2 regions of the Streptomyces sp. NPDC054047 genome follow, and region 2 is predicted to be linked to the other one. Evidence: predicted binding sites of a transcription regulator. Region 2 holds the regulator's gene; the other holds the start of a gene.
What was found. Region 2 encodes HrcA, which represses chaperone genes, less so after heat shock. Its sites were predicted from a motif close to TTNGCACTCNGNNNNNCNGAGTGCNAA; they were not measured.

Region 1: a site for HrcA is predicted at 2,544-2,570, ahead of groL (chaperonin GroEL). Genes of this name have one in related genera too.

What each region holds. Positions count from the first base shown of each region.
Region 1 is NZ_JBVJKV010000012.1:142,191-149,384, reverse strand. Features, by position in the region: gene ACZ6ZP_RS34730 (ATP-binding protein) at 1-734, shown strand, start outside; gene groL (chaperonin GroEL) at 790-2,415, opposite strand; gene ACZ6ZP_RS34720 (cold-shock protein) at 2,754-2,957, opposite strand; gene ACZ6ZP_RS34715 (MoaD/ThiS family protein) at 3,382-3,657, opposite strand; gene thrC (threonine synthase) at 3,768-5,084, opposite strand; SAM riboswitch class I at 5,102-5,236, opposite strand; gene ACZ6ZP_RS34705 (glucosyl-3-phosphoglycerate synthase) at 5,404-6,348, shown strand; gene ACZ6ZP_RS34700 (LAETG motif-containing sortase-dependent surface protein) at 6,438-6,767, shown strand; gene ACZ6ZP_RS34695 (alpha,alpha-trehalose-phosphate synthase (UDP-forming)) at 6,868-7,194, shown strand, end outside.
Region 2 is NZ_JBVJKV010000001.1:931,703-938,896, forward strand. Features, by position in the region: gene ACZ6ZP_RS04280 (VOC family protein) at 250-642, opposite strand; gene ACZ6ZP_RS04285 (16S rRNA (uracil(1498)-N(3))-methyltransferase) at 670-1,419, opposite strand; gene ACZ6ZP_RS04290 (nitronate monooxygenase) at 1,416-2,513, opposite strand; gene dnaJ (molecular chaperone DnaJ) at 2,670-3,806, opposite strand; gene hrcA (heat-inducible transcriptional repressor HrcA) at 3,807-4,823, opposite strand; gene ACZ6ZP_RS04305 (MBL fold metallo-hydrolase) at 5,024-5,767, shown strand; gene ACZ6ZP_RS04310 (DUF3097 domain-containing protein) at 5,802-6,626, shown strand; gene hemW (radical SAM family heme chaperone HemW) at 6,736-7,194, opposite strand, start outside.

The DNA.
Region 1 (7,194 bases), on a different contig from region 2:
GGGCGGTGGCCTTCATGCAGGGCGACCTCGAAGCCTCCGACCGGCTGGCGAACCTCTGCACGCCGCTGGCGGACCGGATCGACGATCCGGCGGCGGCCGACGCCGCTCTCTACCTCGAAGGGGTCCAGCTGGTGCTGACCGGGCAGCCGGCAGGGGTGCTCGGCCTTCTCGCACAGAGGCCCAGCGCCCCCGACTGCGGCGGCGGTTCTCCCGCCATCAAGCTCTTCGTGCTCTCTGTCGTGACGTACGCCCAACTCCATCTGGGCGAGTTCGAACGGGCCACCGAGAGCGCCGACACCTTGCGCGAGGAGTGCGAGCGGCACGGCGAGCAGTGGATGCGCAGTTTCGCCTTCTACATGCTCTCCAGGGTGGCACTGGGCAACGGCGACCCTGCCTCGGCCGCCCGGCACGCCCGTGACGCCCTGTCGATCAAATGGCGGCTCCACGACGTCTTCGGTGCCGCCATGAGCATCGACGCACTGACCTCGGCCATGGCCGACCCGGAGCAGACCGGGCGGCTGCTCGGCATCTCCGACGTCCTGTGGCGCTCCAGCGGCGTCGCCCGGATGGGAGATCCCGAGCTCATGGCCACCCGCCAGGCCTGCGAGCGGCGCATCCGCGACGCCATCGGCGACGCGGCGTACGAAGCCGCCTTCCGCGAGGGTCTGGAGACCGACATCGACGACGGCATCGCCTACGCCCTGGCAACGCCCGAGGGCGGCACCCCTTCGTGAGAAGGAGTGCCGCCCTCGGTTCGCGTGAAGCGATGAACCGCTGATCCGCAGGGGATCAGAAGTCCATGTCACCGCCCGGCATGCCGCCGCCGGCCGGGGCAGCGCCCGCCTTCTCCGGCTTGTCGGCGATGACGGCCTCGGTGGTGAGGAACAGCGCGGCGATGGACGCGGCGTTCTGCAGGGCAGAGCGCGTGACCTTCGCCGGGTCGAGGATGCCCTCGGCGATCATGTCGACGTACTCACCGGTCGCGGCGTTCAGGCCGTGGCCGACGGTCAGGTTGCGCACCTTCTCGACGACGACACCGCCCTCGAGGCCGGCGTTGACCGCGATCTGCTTCAGCGGGGCCTCGAGGGCCAGCTTCACAGCGGCGGCACCGGTGGCCTCGTCACCTTCGAGCTCAAGCTTCTCGAAGACGGCGGCGGCCTGGATGAGGGCCACGCCACCACCGGCGACGATGCCCTCTTCGACGGCCGCCTTCGCGTTGCGAACGGCGTCCTCGATGCGGTGCTTGCGCTCCTTGAGCTCGACCTCGGTCGCGGCACCGGCCTTGATGACCGCAACACCGCCGGCGAGCTTCGCCAGGCGCTCCTGCAGCTTCTCGCGGTCGTAGTCGCTGTCCGAGTTCTCGATCTCGGCGCGGATCTGGTTGACGCGACCCTGGACCTGGTCGCTCTCACCGGAGCCGTCGACGATCGTGGTCTCGTCCTTGGTGATGACGACCTTGCGGGCGCGGCCGAGCAGGTCGAGACCGGCGTTCTCCAGCTTGAGGCCGACCTCCTCGGAGATGACGGTGCCACCGGTGAGGATGGCGATGTCGCCGAGCATGGCCTTGCGGCGGTCACCGAAGCCCGGAGCCTTGACGGCGACGGACTTGAAGGTGCCACGGATCTTGTTGACGACCAGGGTCGACAGGGCCTCGCCCTCGACGTCCTCGGCGATGATCAGCAGCGGCTTGCCGGACTGCATGACCTTCTCGAGGAGCGGAAGGAGGTCCTTCACGTTCGAGATCTTCGAGTTGACGATCAGGATGTACGGGTCGTCGAGCGACGCCTCCATACGCTCCATGTCGGTGGCGAAGTACGCCGAGATGTAGCCCTTGTCGAAGCGCATGCCCTCGGTGAGCTCAAGCTCGAGCCCGAAGGTCTGCGACTCCTCGACGGTGATGACGCCTTCCTTGCCGACCTTGTCCATCGCCTCGGCGATGAGCTCGCCGATCTGGGTGTCGGCGGCGGAGATGGAGGCGGTCGAAGCGATCTGCTCCTTGGTCTCCACGTCCTTGGCCTGCTCGAGCAGGGCGCCCGAGACGGCCTCGACGGCCTTCTCGATGCCACGCTTGAGGGCCATGGGGTTGGCACCGGCGGCTACGTTGCGAAGGCCCTCGCGGACCAGCGCCTGGGCCAGGACGGTCGCGGTCGTCGTGCCGTCACCGGCGACGTCGTCCGTCTTCTTCGCGACCTCCTTGACCAGCTCGGCGCCGATCTTCTCGTACGGGTCCTCGAGCTCGATCTCCTTGGCGATGGAAACACCATCGTTGGTGATCGTGGGGGCACCCCACTTCTTCTCGAGGACGACGTTGCGACCCTTGGGGCCCAGGGTCACCTTGACGGCGTCGGCGAGCTGGTTCATGCCGCGCTCGAGGCCGCGCCGTGCCTCCTCGTCGAACGCGATGATCTTGGCCATGTGAAGTGGTCCTCCCGGACAGGGGTGGCATGCTTCCGGATCGCGCCAGCGCCCGCGACGGACGGCCTGCAAGCCTTGTGGTTCCTTGCCCCACCCGGCCTGCGAGCCTCACCGACCCGATCCAAGTTCTGTCACTCTCACTCAGAGAGTGCTAAGCCCAATGATTAGCACTCGACCCCTGCGAGTGCAAGCGCCTCTTACGGATCCCCGACGTACGAGGGGCGCGTGCCCCGGCGACGTTTGAGGGGCACGAGCCCCGGGACGCACGAGGGGCCCGCACCCCTGTCGGGATGCGGGCCCCTCGTCACTCGCTAAGTCGCTGGCCGATCGCGCCGAGATCAGACGGCGAGCTTGACCATGTCCGCCTGCGGACCCTTCTGGCCCTGCGAGATCTCGAACTCCACTCGCTGACCTTCTTCAAGGGTGCGGTAGCCGTCCATCTGAATCGCGCTGTAGTGGACGAAAACATCCGCACCACCGTCGACCGCGATGAAGCCGTACCCCTTCTCCGCGTTGAACCACTTGACGGTGCCCTGAGCCATGCCTAACTCCCCTATTACTGGCCCTTGCACGGACCCGCACTTCGCGGACCCGGGTCAGACCTCACCCCCCCAATGGGTTGTGGAGGCGTGCGCCGGAACGCGTCGACCGCGGCTGAATGTATCTGTCCAACTGCCCTCTGCAACAGGTCAATCGGACGAGAATTCTGGGCACGCCTGATCGGGAATATGCGGAGAATTCACCGGGATTCAGGGCAACTCGGGCCAGACAAATGCCACGGAAAGGGCAAATGGGCAGTGCACTTTGGCTACTTCTTGTCGCCCTCAGGGCGACTTCGTATATGCGCTGGGCACAAACGGGGAAGCTCGCTTCCCAACTGTACCGCGCTCAACCACATGGAATTGCCCCCTCCACTTCTCTCGCGGAGGGGGCAACAGCAATTACGCAGGGTATTTCCTTAAAGGATCAACCACCCGCGACGGCGGGAATGATCGAGACCCCGGCACCGTCCGGCGTGGCCGTCTCCAGGCCCTGCTCGAAGCGGACGTCGTCGTCGTTCACGTAGACGTTCACGAAGCGCCGCAGCTTGCCCTGGTCGTCCAGGACGCGGGCGGCGATGCCGGCGTGGTTCTTCTCCAGGTCGGCGATGACCTCGCTGAGGTTCGCGCCCTCGGCGACGACCTCGGACTGGCCGCCGGTGTAGGTGCGGAGAATGGTGGGGATGCGGACCTTGACGCTCATGGGGTTCACCTCTTGATGCGGGGAGGAAGCGCCCCTGCAAGGGGCGCGGGGAACTGCGCGAGGACGGACCACGACCGTCCGTCGGCGACGGCGGCCGGGCCCTGCGGCGGCTAGCCGGCGAGCCCGGCGCTGCGGAACGCCTCAAGGCTGGGCTTGATCGTCGCCGTCGCCTGAGACGTCTCGGCAACGGCGTCGAGGGTCTTGAGCCCATCACCGGTGTTCAACACGACCGTGGTCAGCGACGGGTCGATGAGCCCCGCATCGAGCAGCTTCTTCGTGACGCCCACGGTCACGCCGCCCGCGGTCTCCGCGAAGATCCCTTCCGTGCGAGCGAGAAGCTTGATCGCGTCCACGACCTGCTCGTCGTTCACGTCCTCCACCGCACCGCCCGTGCGACGCGCGATGTCCAGGACGTACGGCCCGTCGGCGGGGTTGCCGATGGCGAGCGACTTGGCGATCGTGTTCGGCTTCTGGGGGCGTACGACGTCGTGCCCGGCCTTGAAGGCGGTCGACACCGGGGAGCAGCCCTCGGCCTGCGCGCCGAAGATCTTGTACGGCTTGTCCTCGACCAGACCCAGCTGGATGAGTTCCTTCAGGCCCTTGTCGATCTTCGTGAGCTGCGAGCCCGAGGCGATCGGGATGACCAGCTGGTCGGGCAGCTGCCACCCCAGCTGCTCGCAGATCTCGTACGCGAGCGTCTTGGAGCCCTCGCCGTAGTACGGCCGCAGGTTCACGTTCACGAAGCCCCAGCCCTCGCCCAGCGGGTCGCCGATGAGCTCGGAGCAGAAGCGGTTCACGTCGTCGTAGTTGCCCTCGATGCCGACGAGCTCGCCGCCGTAGACCGCGGCCATGACGACCTTGCCCTGCTCCAGGTCGTGCGGGATGAACACGCAGGAGCGGAAGCCGGCGCGGGCCGCCGCGGCACCCACGGCACCGGCGAGGTTGCCGGTGGAGGAGCAGGACAGGGTGGTGAAGCCGAAGGCGCGCGCCGCCTCGATGGCCTGCGCGACAACACGGTCCTTGAAGGAGTGCGTCGGGTTGCCGGAGTCGTCCTTGACGAACAACTTGCCCTGCTCGACGCCGAGTTCGCGCGCGAGGTTGTCGGCCTTGACCAGCTTGGTCCAGCCGGGGTTGATGTTCGGCTTCTCGGCCACGTCCGCGGGGACGGGCAGCAGCGGCGCGTAGCGCCAGATGTTGTCGGGGCCGGACTCGATCTGCTTCCTCAGCGCCTCGGGGTCACCGGTCGGCAGGTCGTACGCCACTTCGAGCGGGCCGAAACAGGCCTGGCAGGCGAAGATCGGACCGAGGGCGTAGAGCTCGCCGCACTCGCGGCAAGAGAGGCCGGACGCGGGGCCGAGATCCACGGACCCACTGCTGGAGGGGGTCGAAGAGGTGGTTTCGTTCGTTGCGACAGTCTGCGCAGCCATGGAGGCGAGGCCCTTTCTCCTCATCTTCCCCGTGACGCATCTCGTCACGAGACGGAATTGGCACCTTCCCCACCGAGACCTCGCGTGCGCGGTCGGCGGGATGGTTGCCGGGGCTTCAACGGGCCGTATCCCTCTGCCCCTCTGGATGAGCGGTATGGCGCCGGGGCTTCAGGGGCTCCGGGCATTTGTCGCGCGATGACCCCGACATGCGATGGTCATCCGCGTTGTTCAAGACTGTAACCGACGGCCTGGACCCTTGAGATAGTCGTCCGAACCGCGAGATGGATCACATGTAGGCCACACACAGGAGGAGCCACCCGTGCTGGAAGAGGCCGAGCGCTGGCTGACCAGGCGTTCCTGGTCCGTTGCCGACCGTCCGCTCAGCGCACTCGTCGCCGCCAAACGGGCGTCGGGAGCCTCGGTGAGTGTCGTCCTGCCCGCGCTCGACGAGGAGGAGACGGTCGGCGAGATCGTCGCCGCGATCCGCCGTGAGCTGATCGAGGAGGCCCCCCTCGTCGACGAGCTCGTGGTGATCGACTCCGGCTCGAAGGACCGCACGGCCGAGGTCGCGCGGGAGGCGGGCGCGCGGGTCGTGCACCGGGACGCGATCCTGCCGCGCATCCCGGCCGTGCCCGGCAAGGGCGAGGTCCTGTGGCGCTCGCTCCTGGTGACCGGCGGTGACATCGTCGCGTTCGTCGACGCGGACCTGAAGGAGTTCTCGGCGGACTTCGTCTCCGGCATCGTGGGCCCGCTCCTGACCGAGCCCGACGTGGACTTCGTGAAGGCGATGTACGACCGCCCGCTGGCCTCAGCCGCAGGTCAGGGCGGCCGGGTCACCGAGCTGATGGCGCGCCCGCTGCTCAACATGCACTGGCCCCAACTGGCGGGGTTCGTCCAGCCGTTGGGCGGCGAGTACGCGGCACGCAGGTCCCTCCTAGAGCGGCTGCCGTTCCCCGTCGGTTACGGAGTGGAGCTGGGCCTGCTCGTCGACGCACTGCACACCGTGGGCCTGGACGCGCTCGCGCAGGTCGACGTCGGCGTGCGCAAGCACCGGCACCAGGACGGGCAGGCGCTCGGCCGGATGGCGGCGGCGATCTACCGGACAGCGCAGCTGCGGCTCGCGCGCGGCCATCTCGTACGCCCCGAGCTCATCCAGTTCGAACGGGGCGAGCGGGGGTTCGAGCCGCGCACCCATGCGGTGGACACGGAGGAGCGGCCACCGATGGCCGACATCGCGGAGTACGCGGCCCGCCGCGTGGCGTAACCACCCCAGACCGGGCATTTTGTCTACATTCCCCACTTATGTGGCTCAGACAGGTAATGGGAAGCGCGCGACGCGTCGGTGCCGTGGCCATGGCGACGGCCACCCTCACGGCAGGAGCGCTCGGCGCGGCCACCGCGCCCGCCGCGGCGGCGGACGTGGTGGCGCGCCGCGCCACCGCCGCGAACGGCGAGGGCATCCAGGACGGCGACAGCCGACCGCGGCGGGTGCAGGCCCGGACCGTCCCGCGGCAGGAGCAGCGCGAGCCCGTGGGACAGCAGGGCACCCGGGGTGAACTGGCCGACACCGGCAGCGACTCGGACACGATGCTGTACGCGGGGCTCGCGATCGCCCTGTGCACCCTGGGCGCGCTGGCGGTGGCAGCGGCCAGGAGCAGAAGGGACTACAGGCGGGACCGGTAGCCGGTGCGGCCGGGCCCTGATTCCTTGAACGTATACGGCCGGGCCCGCCGTGGGCCCGGCCGTACGTTTGAGTCCTCCCCCGAAGGGCTAGGTTCGGCACATGGTCTCCGAGCACGCCGCCGCACAGATCCTCGTCGCGTCCAACCGCGGCCCCGTCACGTACGCCCTGGAGGACAACGGGGAGCTGACGGCCAAGCGGGGCGGCGGCGGACTCGTCTCCGGGCTCAGCGCGATCGGCGAATCCGACGGTGAATCGGCCCTGTGGGTCTGCGCGGCGCTGGGGGACGGCGACCGGGAGGCCGTGCGGCGCGGGGTCGGTGAGCCCGGCGTACGGATGCTGGACATCGACGCGGGCTCGCACGAGGGCGTGCACGCCGACGCCTACAACGGAATCGCGAACTCGGTCCTGTGGTTCGTCCACCACATG
Region 2 (7,194 bases):
CCGCACGATCGCTTAAGCGCCTCAATGCCCCCATACGCGGCAGAGTGCCACTGCGAGCCGCCTGACGATAGTCCCCTTTGCGTCCACTCCGAACGCCCAGGAAGGCCAGGCCCACGCAAAAGAACGCGCCGGGCAACGCGCACCCGCGCTGTACGGCGAGGGCGGCGTACGGCGAGGACGGCCGTCTCCGTGACCGGAAGTGGCTCAACCTCTACGCGCCCGGAGCCGTCCGCCTGCGCGACGGCGCCCTCAGCCGCGCAGCAGCAGCCACTCCTGCAACTCCACCAAGTTCCCCTCCGGGTCCTTGAGATGGGCGACGCGCATGCGGTCCGTCAGGGGCGCGGGGCCCTGGACGACGACTCCGCCGCGCCCCGCGATCCGTGCGCAGTACGCGTCGAGGCCGTCGACCCGCAGCACCACGAGCGAGCGGTGCCCGGTGGCCGACTCCTCCAGTTCGCCGAGGAGTTCGGCCATCATCGAGCGGTCCTGGAGGGCGATCCCCGCGGAGCCGGTCGCCGGACTGAATTTCTCGTACGGTCCGTCCACCGCCCCCGACTGCGGCTTGAGGCCGAGGACGTCGGCGTAGAAGTGGTAACAGGCGCTGAAGTCCGATACGAGCAGGCGCACTTGGGCCAGTTCCACGGCAACCCCCTTACCCGGCGCGGGGTTTCAGGACCAGCGGCCCGTGCGCCCCAGGAGCAGCGCGGCCGCCGCCGTCCCCGCGGTCGACGTACGCAACACGCTACGCCCCAGGCGGTACGGCCTGGCCCCCGCGGCCGCGAACGCCGCGAGCTCGTCCGGGGAGACCCCGCCCTCGGGGCCGACCACCAGGACGATGTGCCCGGCGGCGGGAAGGTCCGCCGTGGCCAGCGGCTCGCTGCCCTCCTCGTGCAGGACCGCGGCGAAGTCGGCGCCGCCGAGCAGCGCCGCCACCTGCTTGGTCGTCGCGGCCTGTGCCACCTCGGGGAAGCGCACCCGGCGCGACTGCTTGCCCGCCTCGCGCGCCGTGGCACGCCACTTGCCGAGCGCCTTGAGTCCGCGCTCGCCCTTCCACTGCGTGATGCAGCGCGCCGCGGACCAGGGCACGATCGCGTCGACGCCGGTCTCCGTCATGGTCTCGACGGCGAGTTCCCCGCGGTCGCCCTTGGGCAGCGCCTGCACGACGGTGATCCGGGGCTCCTGCGGCGCCTCCTCCTGTACGGGGTCCATCCGCAGGACCAGCCGGTCCTTGCCCTCGGTGTCCAGAACCACGCAGTCGGCCCAGCGGCCGGCGCCGTCGGTCAGGACGACGTCCTCTCCGGCGTGCAGCCGCTTCACGGAGACGGCGTGCCGCCCTTCGGGGCCGTCGAGTACGTAGCGTCCGGCGCCGCCCGCGGCAGTGTTCCCGAAGGTCTCGACGACGAAGACGGGCGCGGTCACGCCTCGCTCCCCGGCTGGGTCCCCTGCTGCCCTTCGGCCGCCAACGCGGCCTTCGCCTCGGCCAGTTCGGCGGCGAGGACCTCCACGAGCTGCCCGGCGGGAAGCTCCCGCGACATGCGGTGGCCCTGCCCCGCCCACAGCGCCATGCCCTGCGCGTCACCGGCCTTGGCGGCGGCCTTGCGCAGGCCGCTGGTGAGGTGGTGGATCTGGGGGTAGGCGGCGGGGGCGTACGGACCGTGCTCCCGCATGAAGCGGTTGACCAGGCCGCGCGCGGGGCGGCCGGAGAAGGCGCGGGTCAGTTCGGTCCGGGTGAACAGCGGGTTGGTCATGGCCTGCTTGTGCAGGACGTTCGCGCCCGACTCGGGACAGACCAGGAAGGCCGTGCCGAGCTGCGCGGCGTCCGCGCCCGCGGCGAGCACCGCGGCGACCTGCGAGCCGCGCATCAGGCCGCCGGCCGCGACGACGGGGATCTGCACGGTCTCGCGCACCTGCGCGATGAGCGAGAGGAGGCCGAGCCCGGCGCCGTCCGTCTCGGGGTTGTCGCGGTGCGTGCCCTGGTGGCCGCCCGCCTCGATGCCCTGCACGCACACGGCGTCGGCGCCCGACCACTGGGCGGTCTGCGCCTCTTCGGGCGTGGTGACGGTGGCGACGGTGACCGTGCCGACCCGCGCGAAGGCGTCGAAGACGTCGCGCGTGGGGCATCCGAAGGTGAACGACACCAGCGGCACCGGGTCCTCGACGAGGATCGCGAGCTTGGCGTCGTAGCCGTCGTCGCGGCCGCTGTCCGGATCGCCGAGCTGCGTCTCGTACCAGGCGGCCTCACCGGCGAGCTGGTTGCGGTAGACGTCGACGGCCGCGGCATCGGCGTACTCGGGCTGCGGCATGAAGAGGTTCACGCCGAACGGCCGGCTCGTGAGCCCCCGCAGCTGTTTGATCTCCTGGTACATCCCGTCGGCGGTTTTGTACCCGGCGGCGAGGAAGCCGAGCCCCCCGGCCTCGGACACGGCCGCGGCGAGCTGGGGGCAAGAAGCCCCGCCCGCCATAGGGGCCTGCACGATCGGAAGGCGGCAGAGATCGGTCAGCGCGGAGGACATAACCGCATCGTGCCACGACCTTTGCGACCGACCGAATCGCGCCCCGGCAGGGGCGCGGGGAACGGCGCGAGCAACCACAAGTGACCCACGGACGACAAGGCGCCCCCGGCACGGGGTATCCGCTGCCGGGGGCGCCAAGAGGCACTGCTTGAGGCGCTACCGCCCGTTGAACGCGTCCTTGAGGCGCGAGAACAGACCCTGCTGTCCCGGCTGGAACTGCCCCGTGGGCCTCTCCTCGCCGCGCAGCTGCGCAAGCTCCCGCAGGACCCGCTCCTGCTCCGCGTCCAGCTTGCTCGGCGTGAGGACCTCGACGTGCACGATGAGGTCACCTCGCCCGCCGCCCCGCAGGTGCGTGATGCCCCTGCCGTGCAGCGGCACCGACTGGCCGGACTGCGTGCCCGGCCGGATGTCGACCTCTTCCATGCCGTCCAGCGTCTCCAGGGGCACCTTGGTGCCCAGGGCCGCGGCCGTCATCGGAATGGTGACCGTGCAGTGCAGGTCGTCCCCGCGCCGCTGGAACACGGCGTGCGGCAGCTCGTGGATCTCCACGTACAGGTCGCCGGCGGGGCCGCCGCCGGGGCCGACCTCGCCTTCGCCCGCGAGCTGGATCCGCGTGCCGTTGTCGACACCGGCGGGGATCTTCACGGTGAGCGTCCGCCGCGACCGGATGCGGCCGTCGCCGGCGCACTCCGGGCACGGGGTGGGCACGACCGTGCCGAAGCCCTGACACTGCGGGCACGGCCGCGAGGTCATGACCTGGCCGAGGAAGGACCGCGTGACCTGCGACACCTCGCCGCGACCGCGGCACATGTCACACGTTTGGGCGGATGTCCCCGGCGCGGCACCTTCACCGCTGCAGGTCGTGCAGACGACCGCCGTGTCGACCTGTATGTCCTTGGTGGTCCCGAAGGCCGCCTCGTCCAGGTCGATCTCGAGCCGGATCATGGCGTCCTGGCCACGGCGCGTGCGCGACCGGGGGCCACGCTGCGACGCCGTCCCGAAGAACGCGTCCATGATGTCCGAGAAGTTGCCGAAGCCACCGGCTCCGAAACCGCCCGCACCGCCGCCGCCCGCCTGGGACAGCGGGTCGCCGCCGAGGTCGTAGACCTGCTTCTTCTGCGGGTCCGACAACACCTCGTACGCGGCGTTGATCTCCTTGAAGCGCTCCTGAGTCTTCGGGTCCGGATTCACGTCCGGGTGAAGCTCACGCGCCAGCCTTCGGAAGGCCTTCTTGATTTCGTCCTGGGAAGCGTCGCGGCGCACGCCTAGTACGGCGTAGTAGTCCGTGGCCACTTACGACTCCGCCAGGATCTGTCCGACGTAACGTGCCACTGCGCGTACTGCTCCCATCGTTCCCGGATAGTCCATGCGGGTCGGGCCGACCACGCCGAGTTTGGCTACTGCCTCGCTGCCCGAACCGTAGCCGACGGAGACCACGGAAGTGGAGCTGAGTCCCTCATGGGCGTTCTCGTGACCGATCCGTACGGTCATGCCCGAATCCGTGGCCTCGCCAAGCAACTTGAGCAGGACGACCTGCTCCTCAAGAGCCTCCAGGACGGGCCTGATGGTGAGGGGAAAGTCATGTCCGAAGCGGGTGAGATTGGCCGTTCCGCCGATCATCAGCCGCTCTTCGGTCTCTTCGACGAGGGTTTCGAGGAGCGTGGAGAGCACCGTCGCCACCGTGCCCCTGTCCTCCGCGTCGAAGGACTCCGTCATGTCCTGCACCAGCTGCGGCACGTCCGCGAAGCGGCGCCCCGCGACCCTGCTGTTGAGCCGCGCCCGCAGATCCGCCAGCGAGGTCTCGCCGAACGGGGCGGGGCAGTCGATCATGCGCTGCTCGACCCGGCCCGTGTCCGTGATCAGTACGAGCATCAGCCGGGCCGGAGCCAGCGAGAGCAGCTCCACGTGCCGCACCGTCGACCGCGTGAGGGACGGGTACTGCACGACCGCGACCTGCCGGGTCAGCTGCGCGAGCAGCCGCACCGTACGCGCGACCACGTCGTCGAGGTCGACGGCGCCGTCGAGGAAGTTCTGGATGGCCCTGCGCTCCGGCGCCGCCATCGGCTTGACGCCCGCGAGCCGGTCGACGAAGAGGCGGTACCCCTTGTCCGTCGGGATGCGCCCCGCACTCGTGTGAGGCTGGGCGATGAACCCTTCCTCCTCGAGCGCCGCCATGTCGTTGCGGACGGTGGCCGGGGAGACCCCGAGGCTGTGCCGCTCGGTGAGCGCCTTGGAGCCGACGGGCTCCTCGGTGCCGACATAGTCGTGGACGATGGCGCGCAGCACTTCGAGCCTGCGTTCACTGAGCATCCGCGCACACCTCCACCTTTTTGCCCTGAAACCTGCCGGTCCTGTGGCCTCGCCTGGCACTCTTGTCGGGCGAGTGCCAGCCAACACCCCGCCCAGTGTACGGCCGCGAGGTACGACCCCGGCAAGGGCCGGACCCCTATGTCGGTCCAACGGCCAGGACAGCGGCTGCCAAGCCGCCCGTGCGGGGCTAGCGTCGGCTTATGGACGTGGCACTTGCTTGGGACGAGGCGGGTTGGGAGCGGCTCGCGCCGCACGTGGGGCGGCGGCGCCTCCCGGTCTGGGACTGTACGGCGGGCCTTGTCGTCGGCGGCGAATCGGCGCTGATGATCGAGGCGGGGGCGACCCTGCGCGAGGGGGCACAGCTGCGCACCCAGGCTCGGGGCCTTCTCGGCGGGGGCCGCCGGGTCACCCACCTCGCCCTGACGCACCCGCACTTCGACCACGTCCTGGGCGCCGCGGCGTTCGCGGGCGTGGAGGTGTACGGCGCGGTGGGCCTGGACACGGTCCTCGTGAAGGGCCGCGACGAACTGCGCGGCGACGCCGTCCGGCACGGCGTCGCCCCGGACGCCGCGGCGGAGGCCGCCGATCTGCTGGTCCGCCCGCACCACTTGGTGTGCGGGGAGTGGACGCTCGACCTGGGCGGCGGGGTGCAGGTCCTGCTCGCGAACGTCGGCCCCGGGCACTCGGGCCACGACATGGCGGTCCTCGTCCCCGGCACGGACAGCTCGCCGGAGATCGTCTTCTGCGGCGACCTGGTCGAGGAGTCGGGCGAACCCCAGGCGGGCCCCGACGCGGTCCCGGGGCGGTGGCCCGCGGCGCTCGACCGGCTCCTGGAGCTCGGCGGCGACGACGCTTTGTACGTCCCGGGGCACGGCGCGGTGGTCGATGCGGCATTTGTCCGTGCGCAACGCGCCACACTGGCGGCCCGCTTCGGCGTGTCGTAGCCGGTCGTACGCCACTTCTCTTATCGTCGTGCGAATGCGCCAGTACTCCGCAGACCTCACCCCGCCGTGGAAGAAGCCCAAGTCCGTGCCGGAGGTCGCCGCGGAGGCGGACCTCGTGGTGGAGGAGCTCGCCACCGGCTTCTGCGGGGCGGTGATCCGCTGCGAGAAGACGGCGGAGGGTCCGACGGTGACCCTGGAGGACCGCTTCGGCAAGCACCGCGTCTTCCCGATGACGCCCGGGGGCTTCGCCCTGGAGGGCCGCACGGTCACCCTCGTCCGCCCGTCCGCCGCCTCGTCTCCGGTACGTCCCACGCGCACCGCCTCCGGTTCGGTGGCCGTGCCGGGGGCGCGGGCCCGGGTCGCCCGTGCGGGGCGGATCTACGTCGAGGGGCGGCACGACGCCGAGCTCGTCGAGCGGGTGTGGGGCGACGACCTGCGGATCGAGGGCGTGGTCGTCGAGTACCTGGAGGGCATCGACGACCTTCCCGCGATCGTCGCCGACTTCTCCCCCGGTCCCGACGCGCGGCTGGGCGTCCTGGTGGACCACTTGGTGCCCGGCTCGAAGGAGTCCAGGATCGCGGCGCAGGTCAGTTCTTCCTCGGCCCTGGTGGTGGGCCACCCCTACATCGACGTGTGGGAGGCGGTGAAGCCCTCGTCGGTGGGGATCGCCGCGTGGCCCCGGGTGCCGCGCGGGCAGGACTGGAAGACGGGCGTCTGCGAGGCGCTGGGCTGGCCCCTGAACACGGGCGCCGCGTGGCAGCGGATCCTGGGCTCGGTGCGCAGCTACCGGGATCTTGAACCGGAGCTTCTGGGGCGGGTGGAGGAGCTGATCGACTTCGTCACCGCGGTCGAGTCCTAGACCGCCGCTTCGCGACGGATCTTTTCCCACCCGCCCACCCACCCGATTACCCCGCGGCTGCCTACCTGGGCCCCCAAAAGCTCTTCGACCCGTCCGGCGCGCCCGAACCTCAGTCCACCAGGTCCCGCACCACCGCGTCCGCCAGCAACCGGCCCCGCAGCGTCAACACCGCCCGGCCCTCCTCGTAGGGACCCGCCTCCAGCAGGCCGTCGGAGAGCGCCCGCCCCGCAGCAGCAAGCCCCGCAGGCCGCAGCAAGGTCAACGGGCACCCTTCGAGCAGCCGCAGCTCAAGAAGGATTCGCTCCACCCGCCGGTCCTCATCGGCGAGGATCTCCCGCCCGGCACCCGGCGAGCGCCCAGCGGCCAGCGCCCCCGCGTACGCCCCGGGATGCTTCACGTTCCACCACCGCACGCCCCCCACATGGCTGTGGGCCCCCGGCCCGGCCCCCCACCAGTCGGCGCCCCGCCAGTACAGCTCGTTGTGCAGGCAGCGCCCGGCCTCGGAGGTGGCCCAGTTGGACACCTCGTACCAGGAGAATCCCGCGCGCCCCAGGACCTCGTCCGCGAT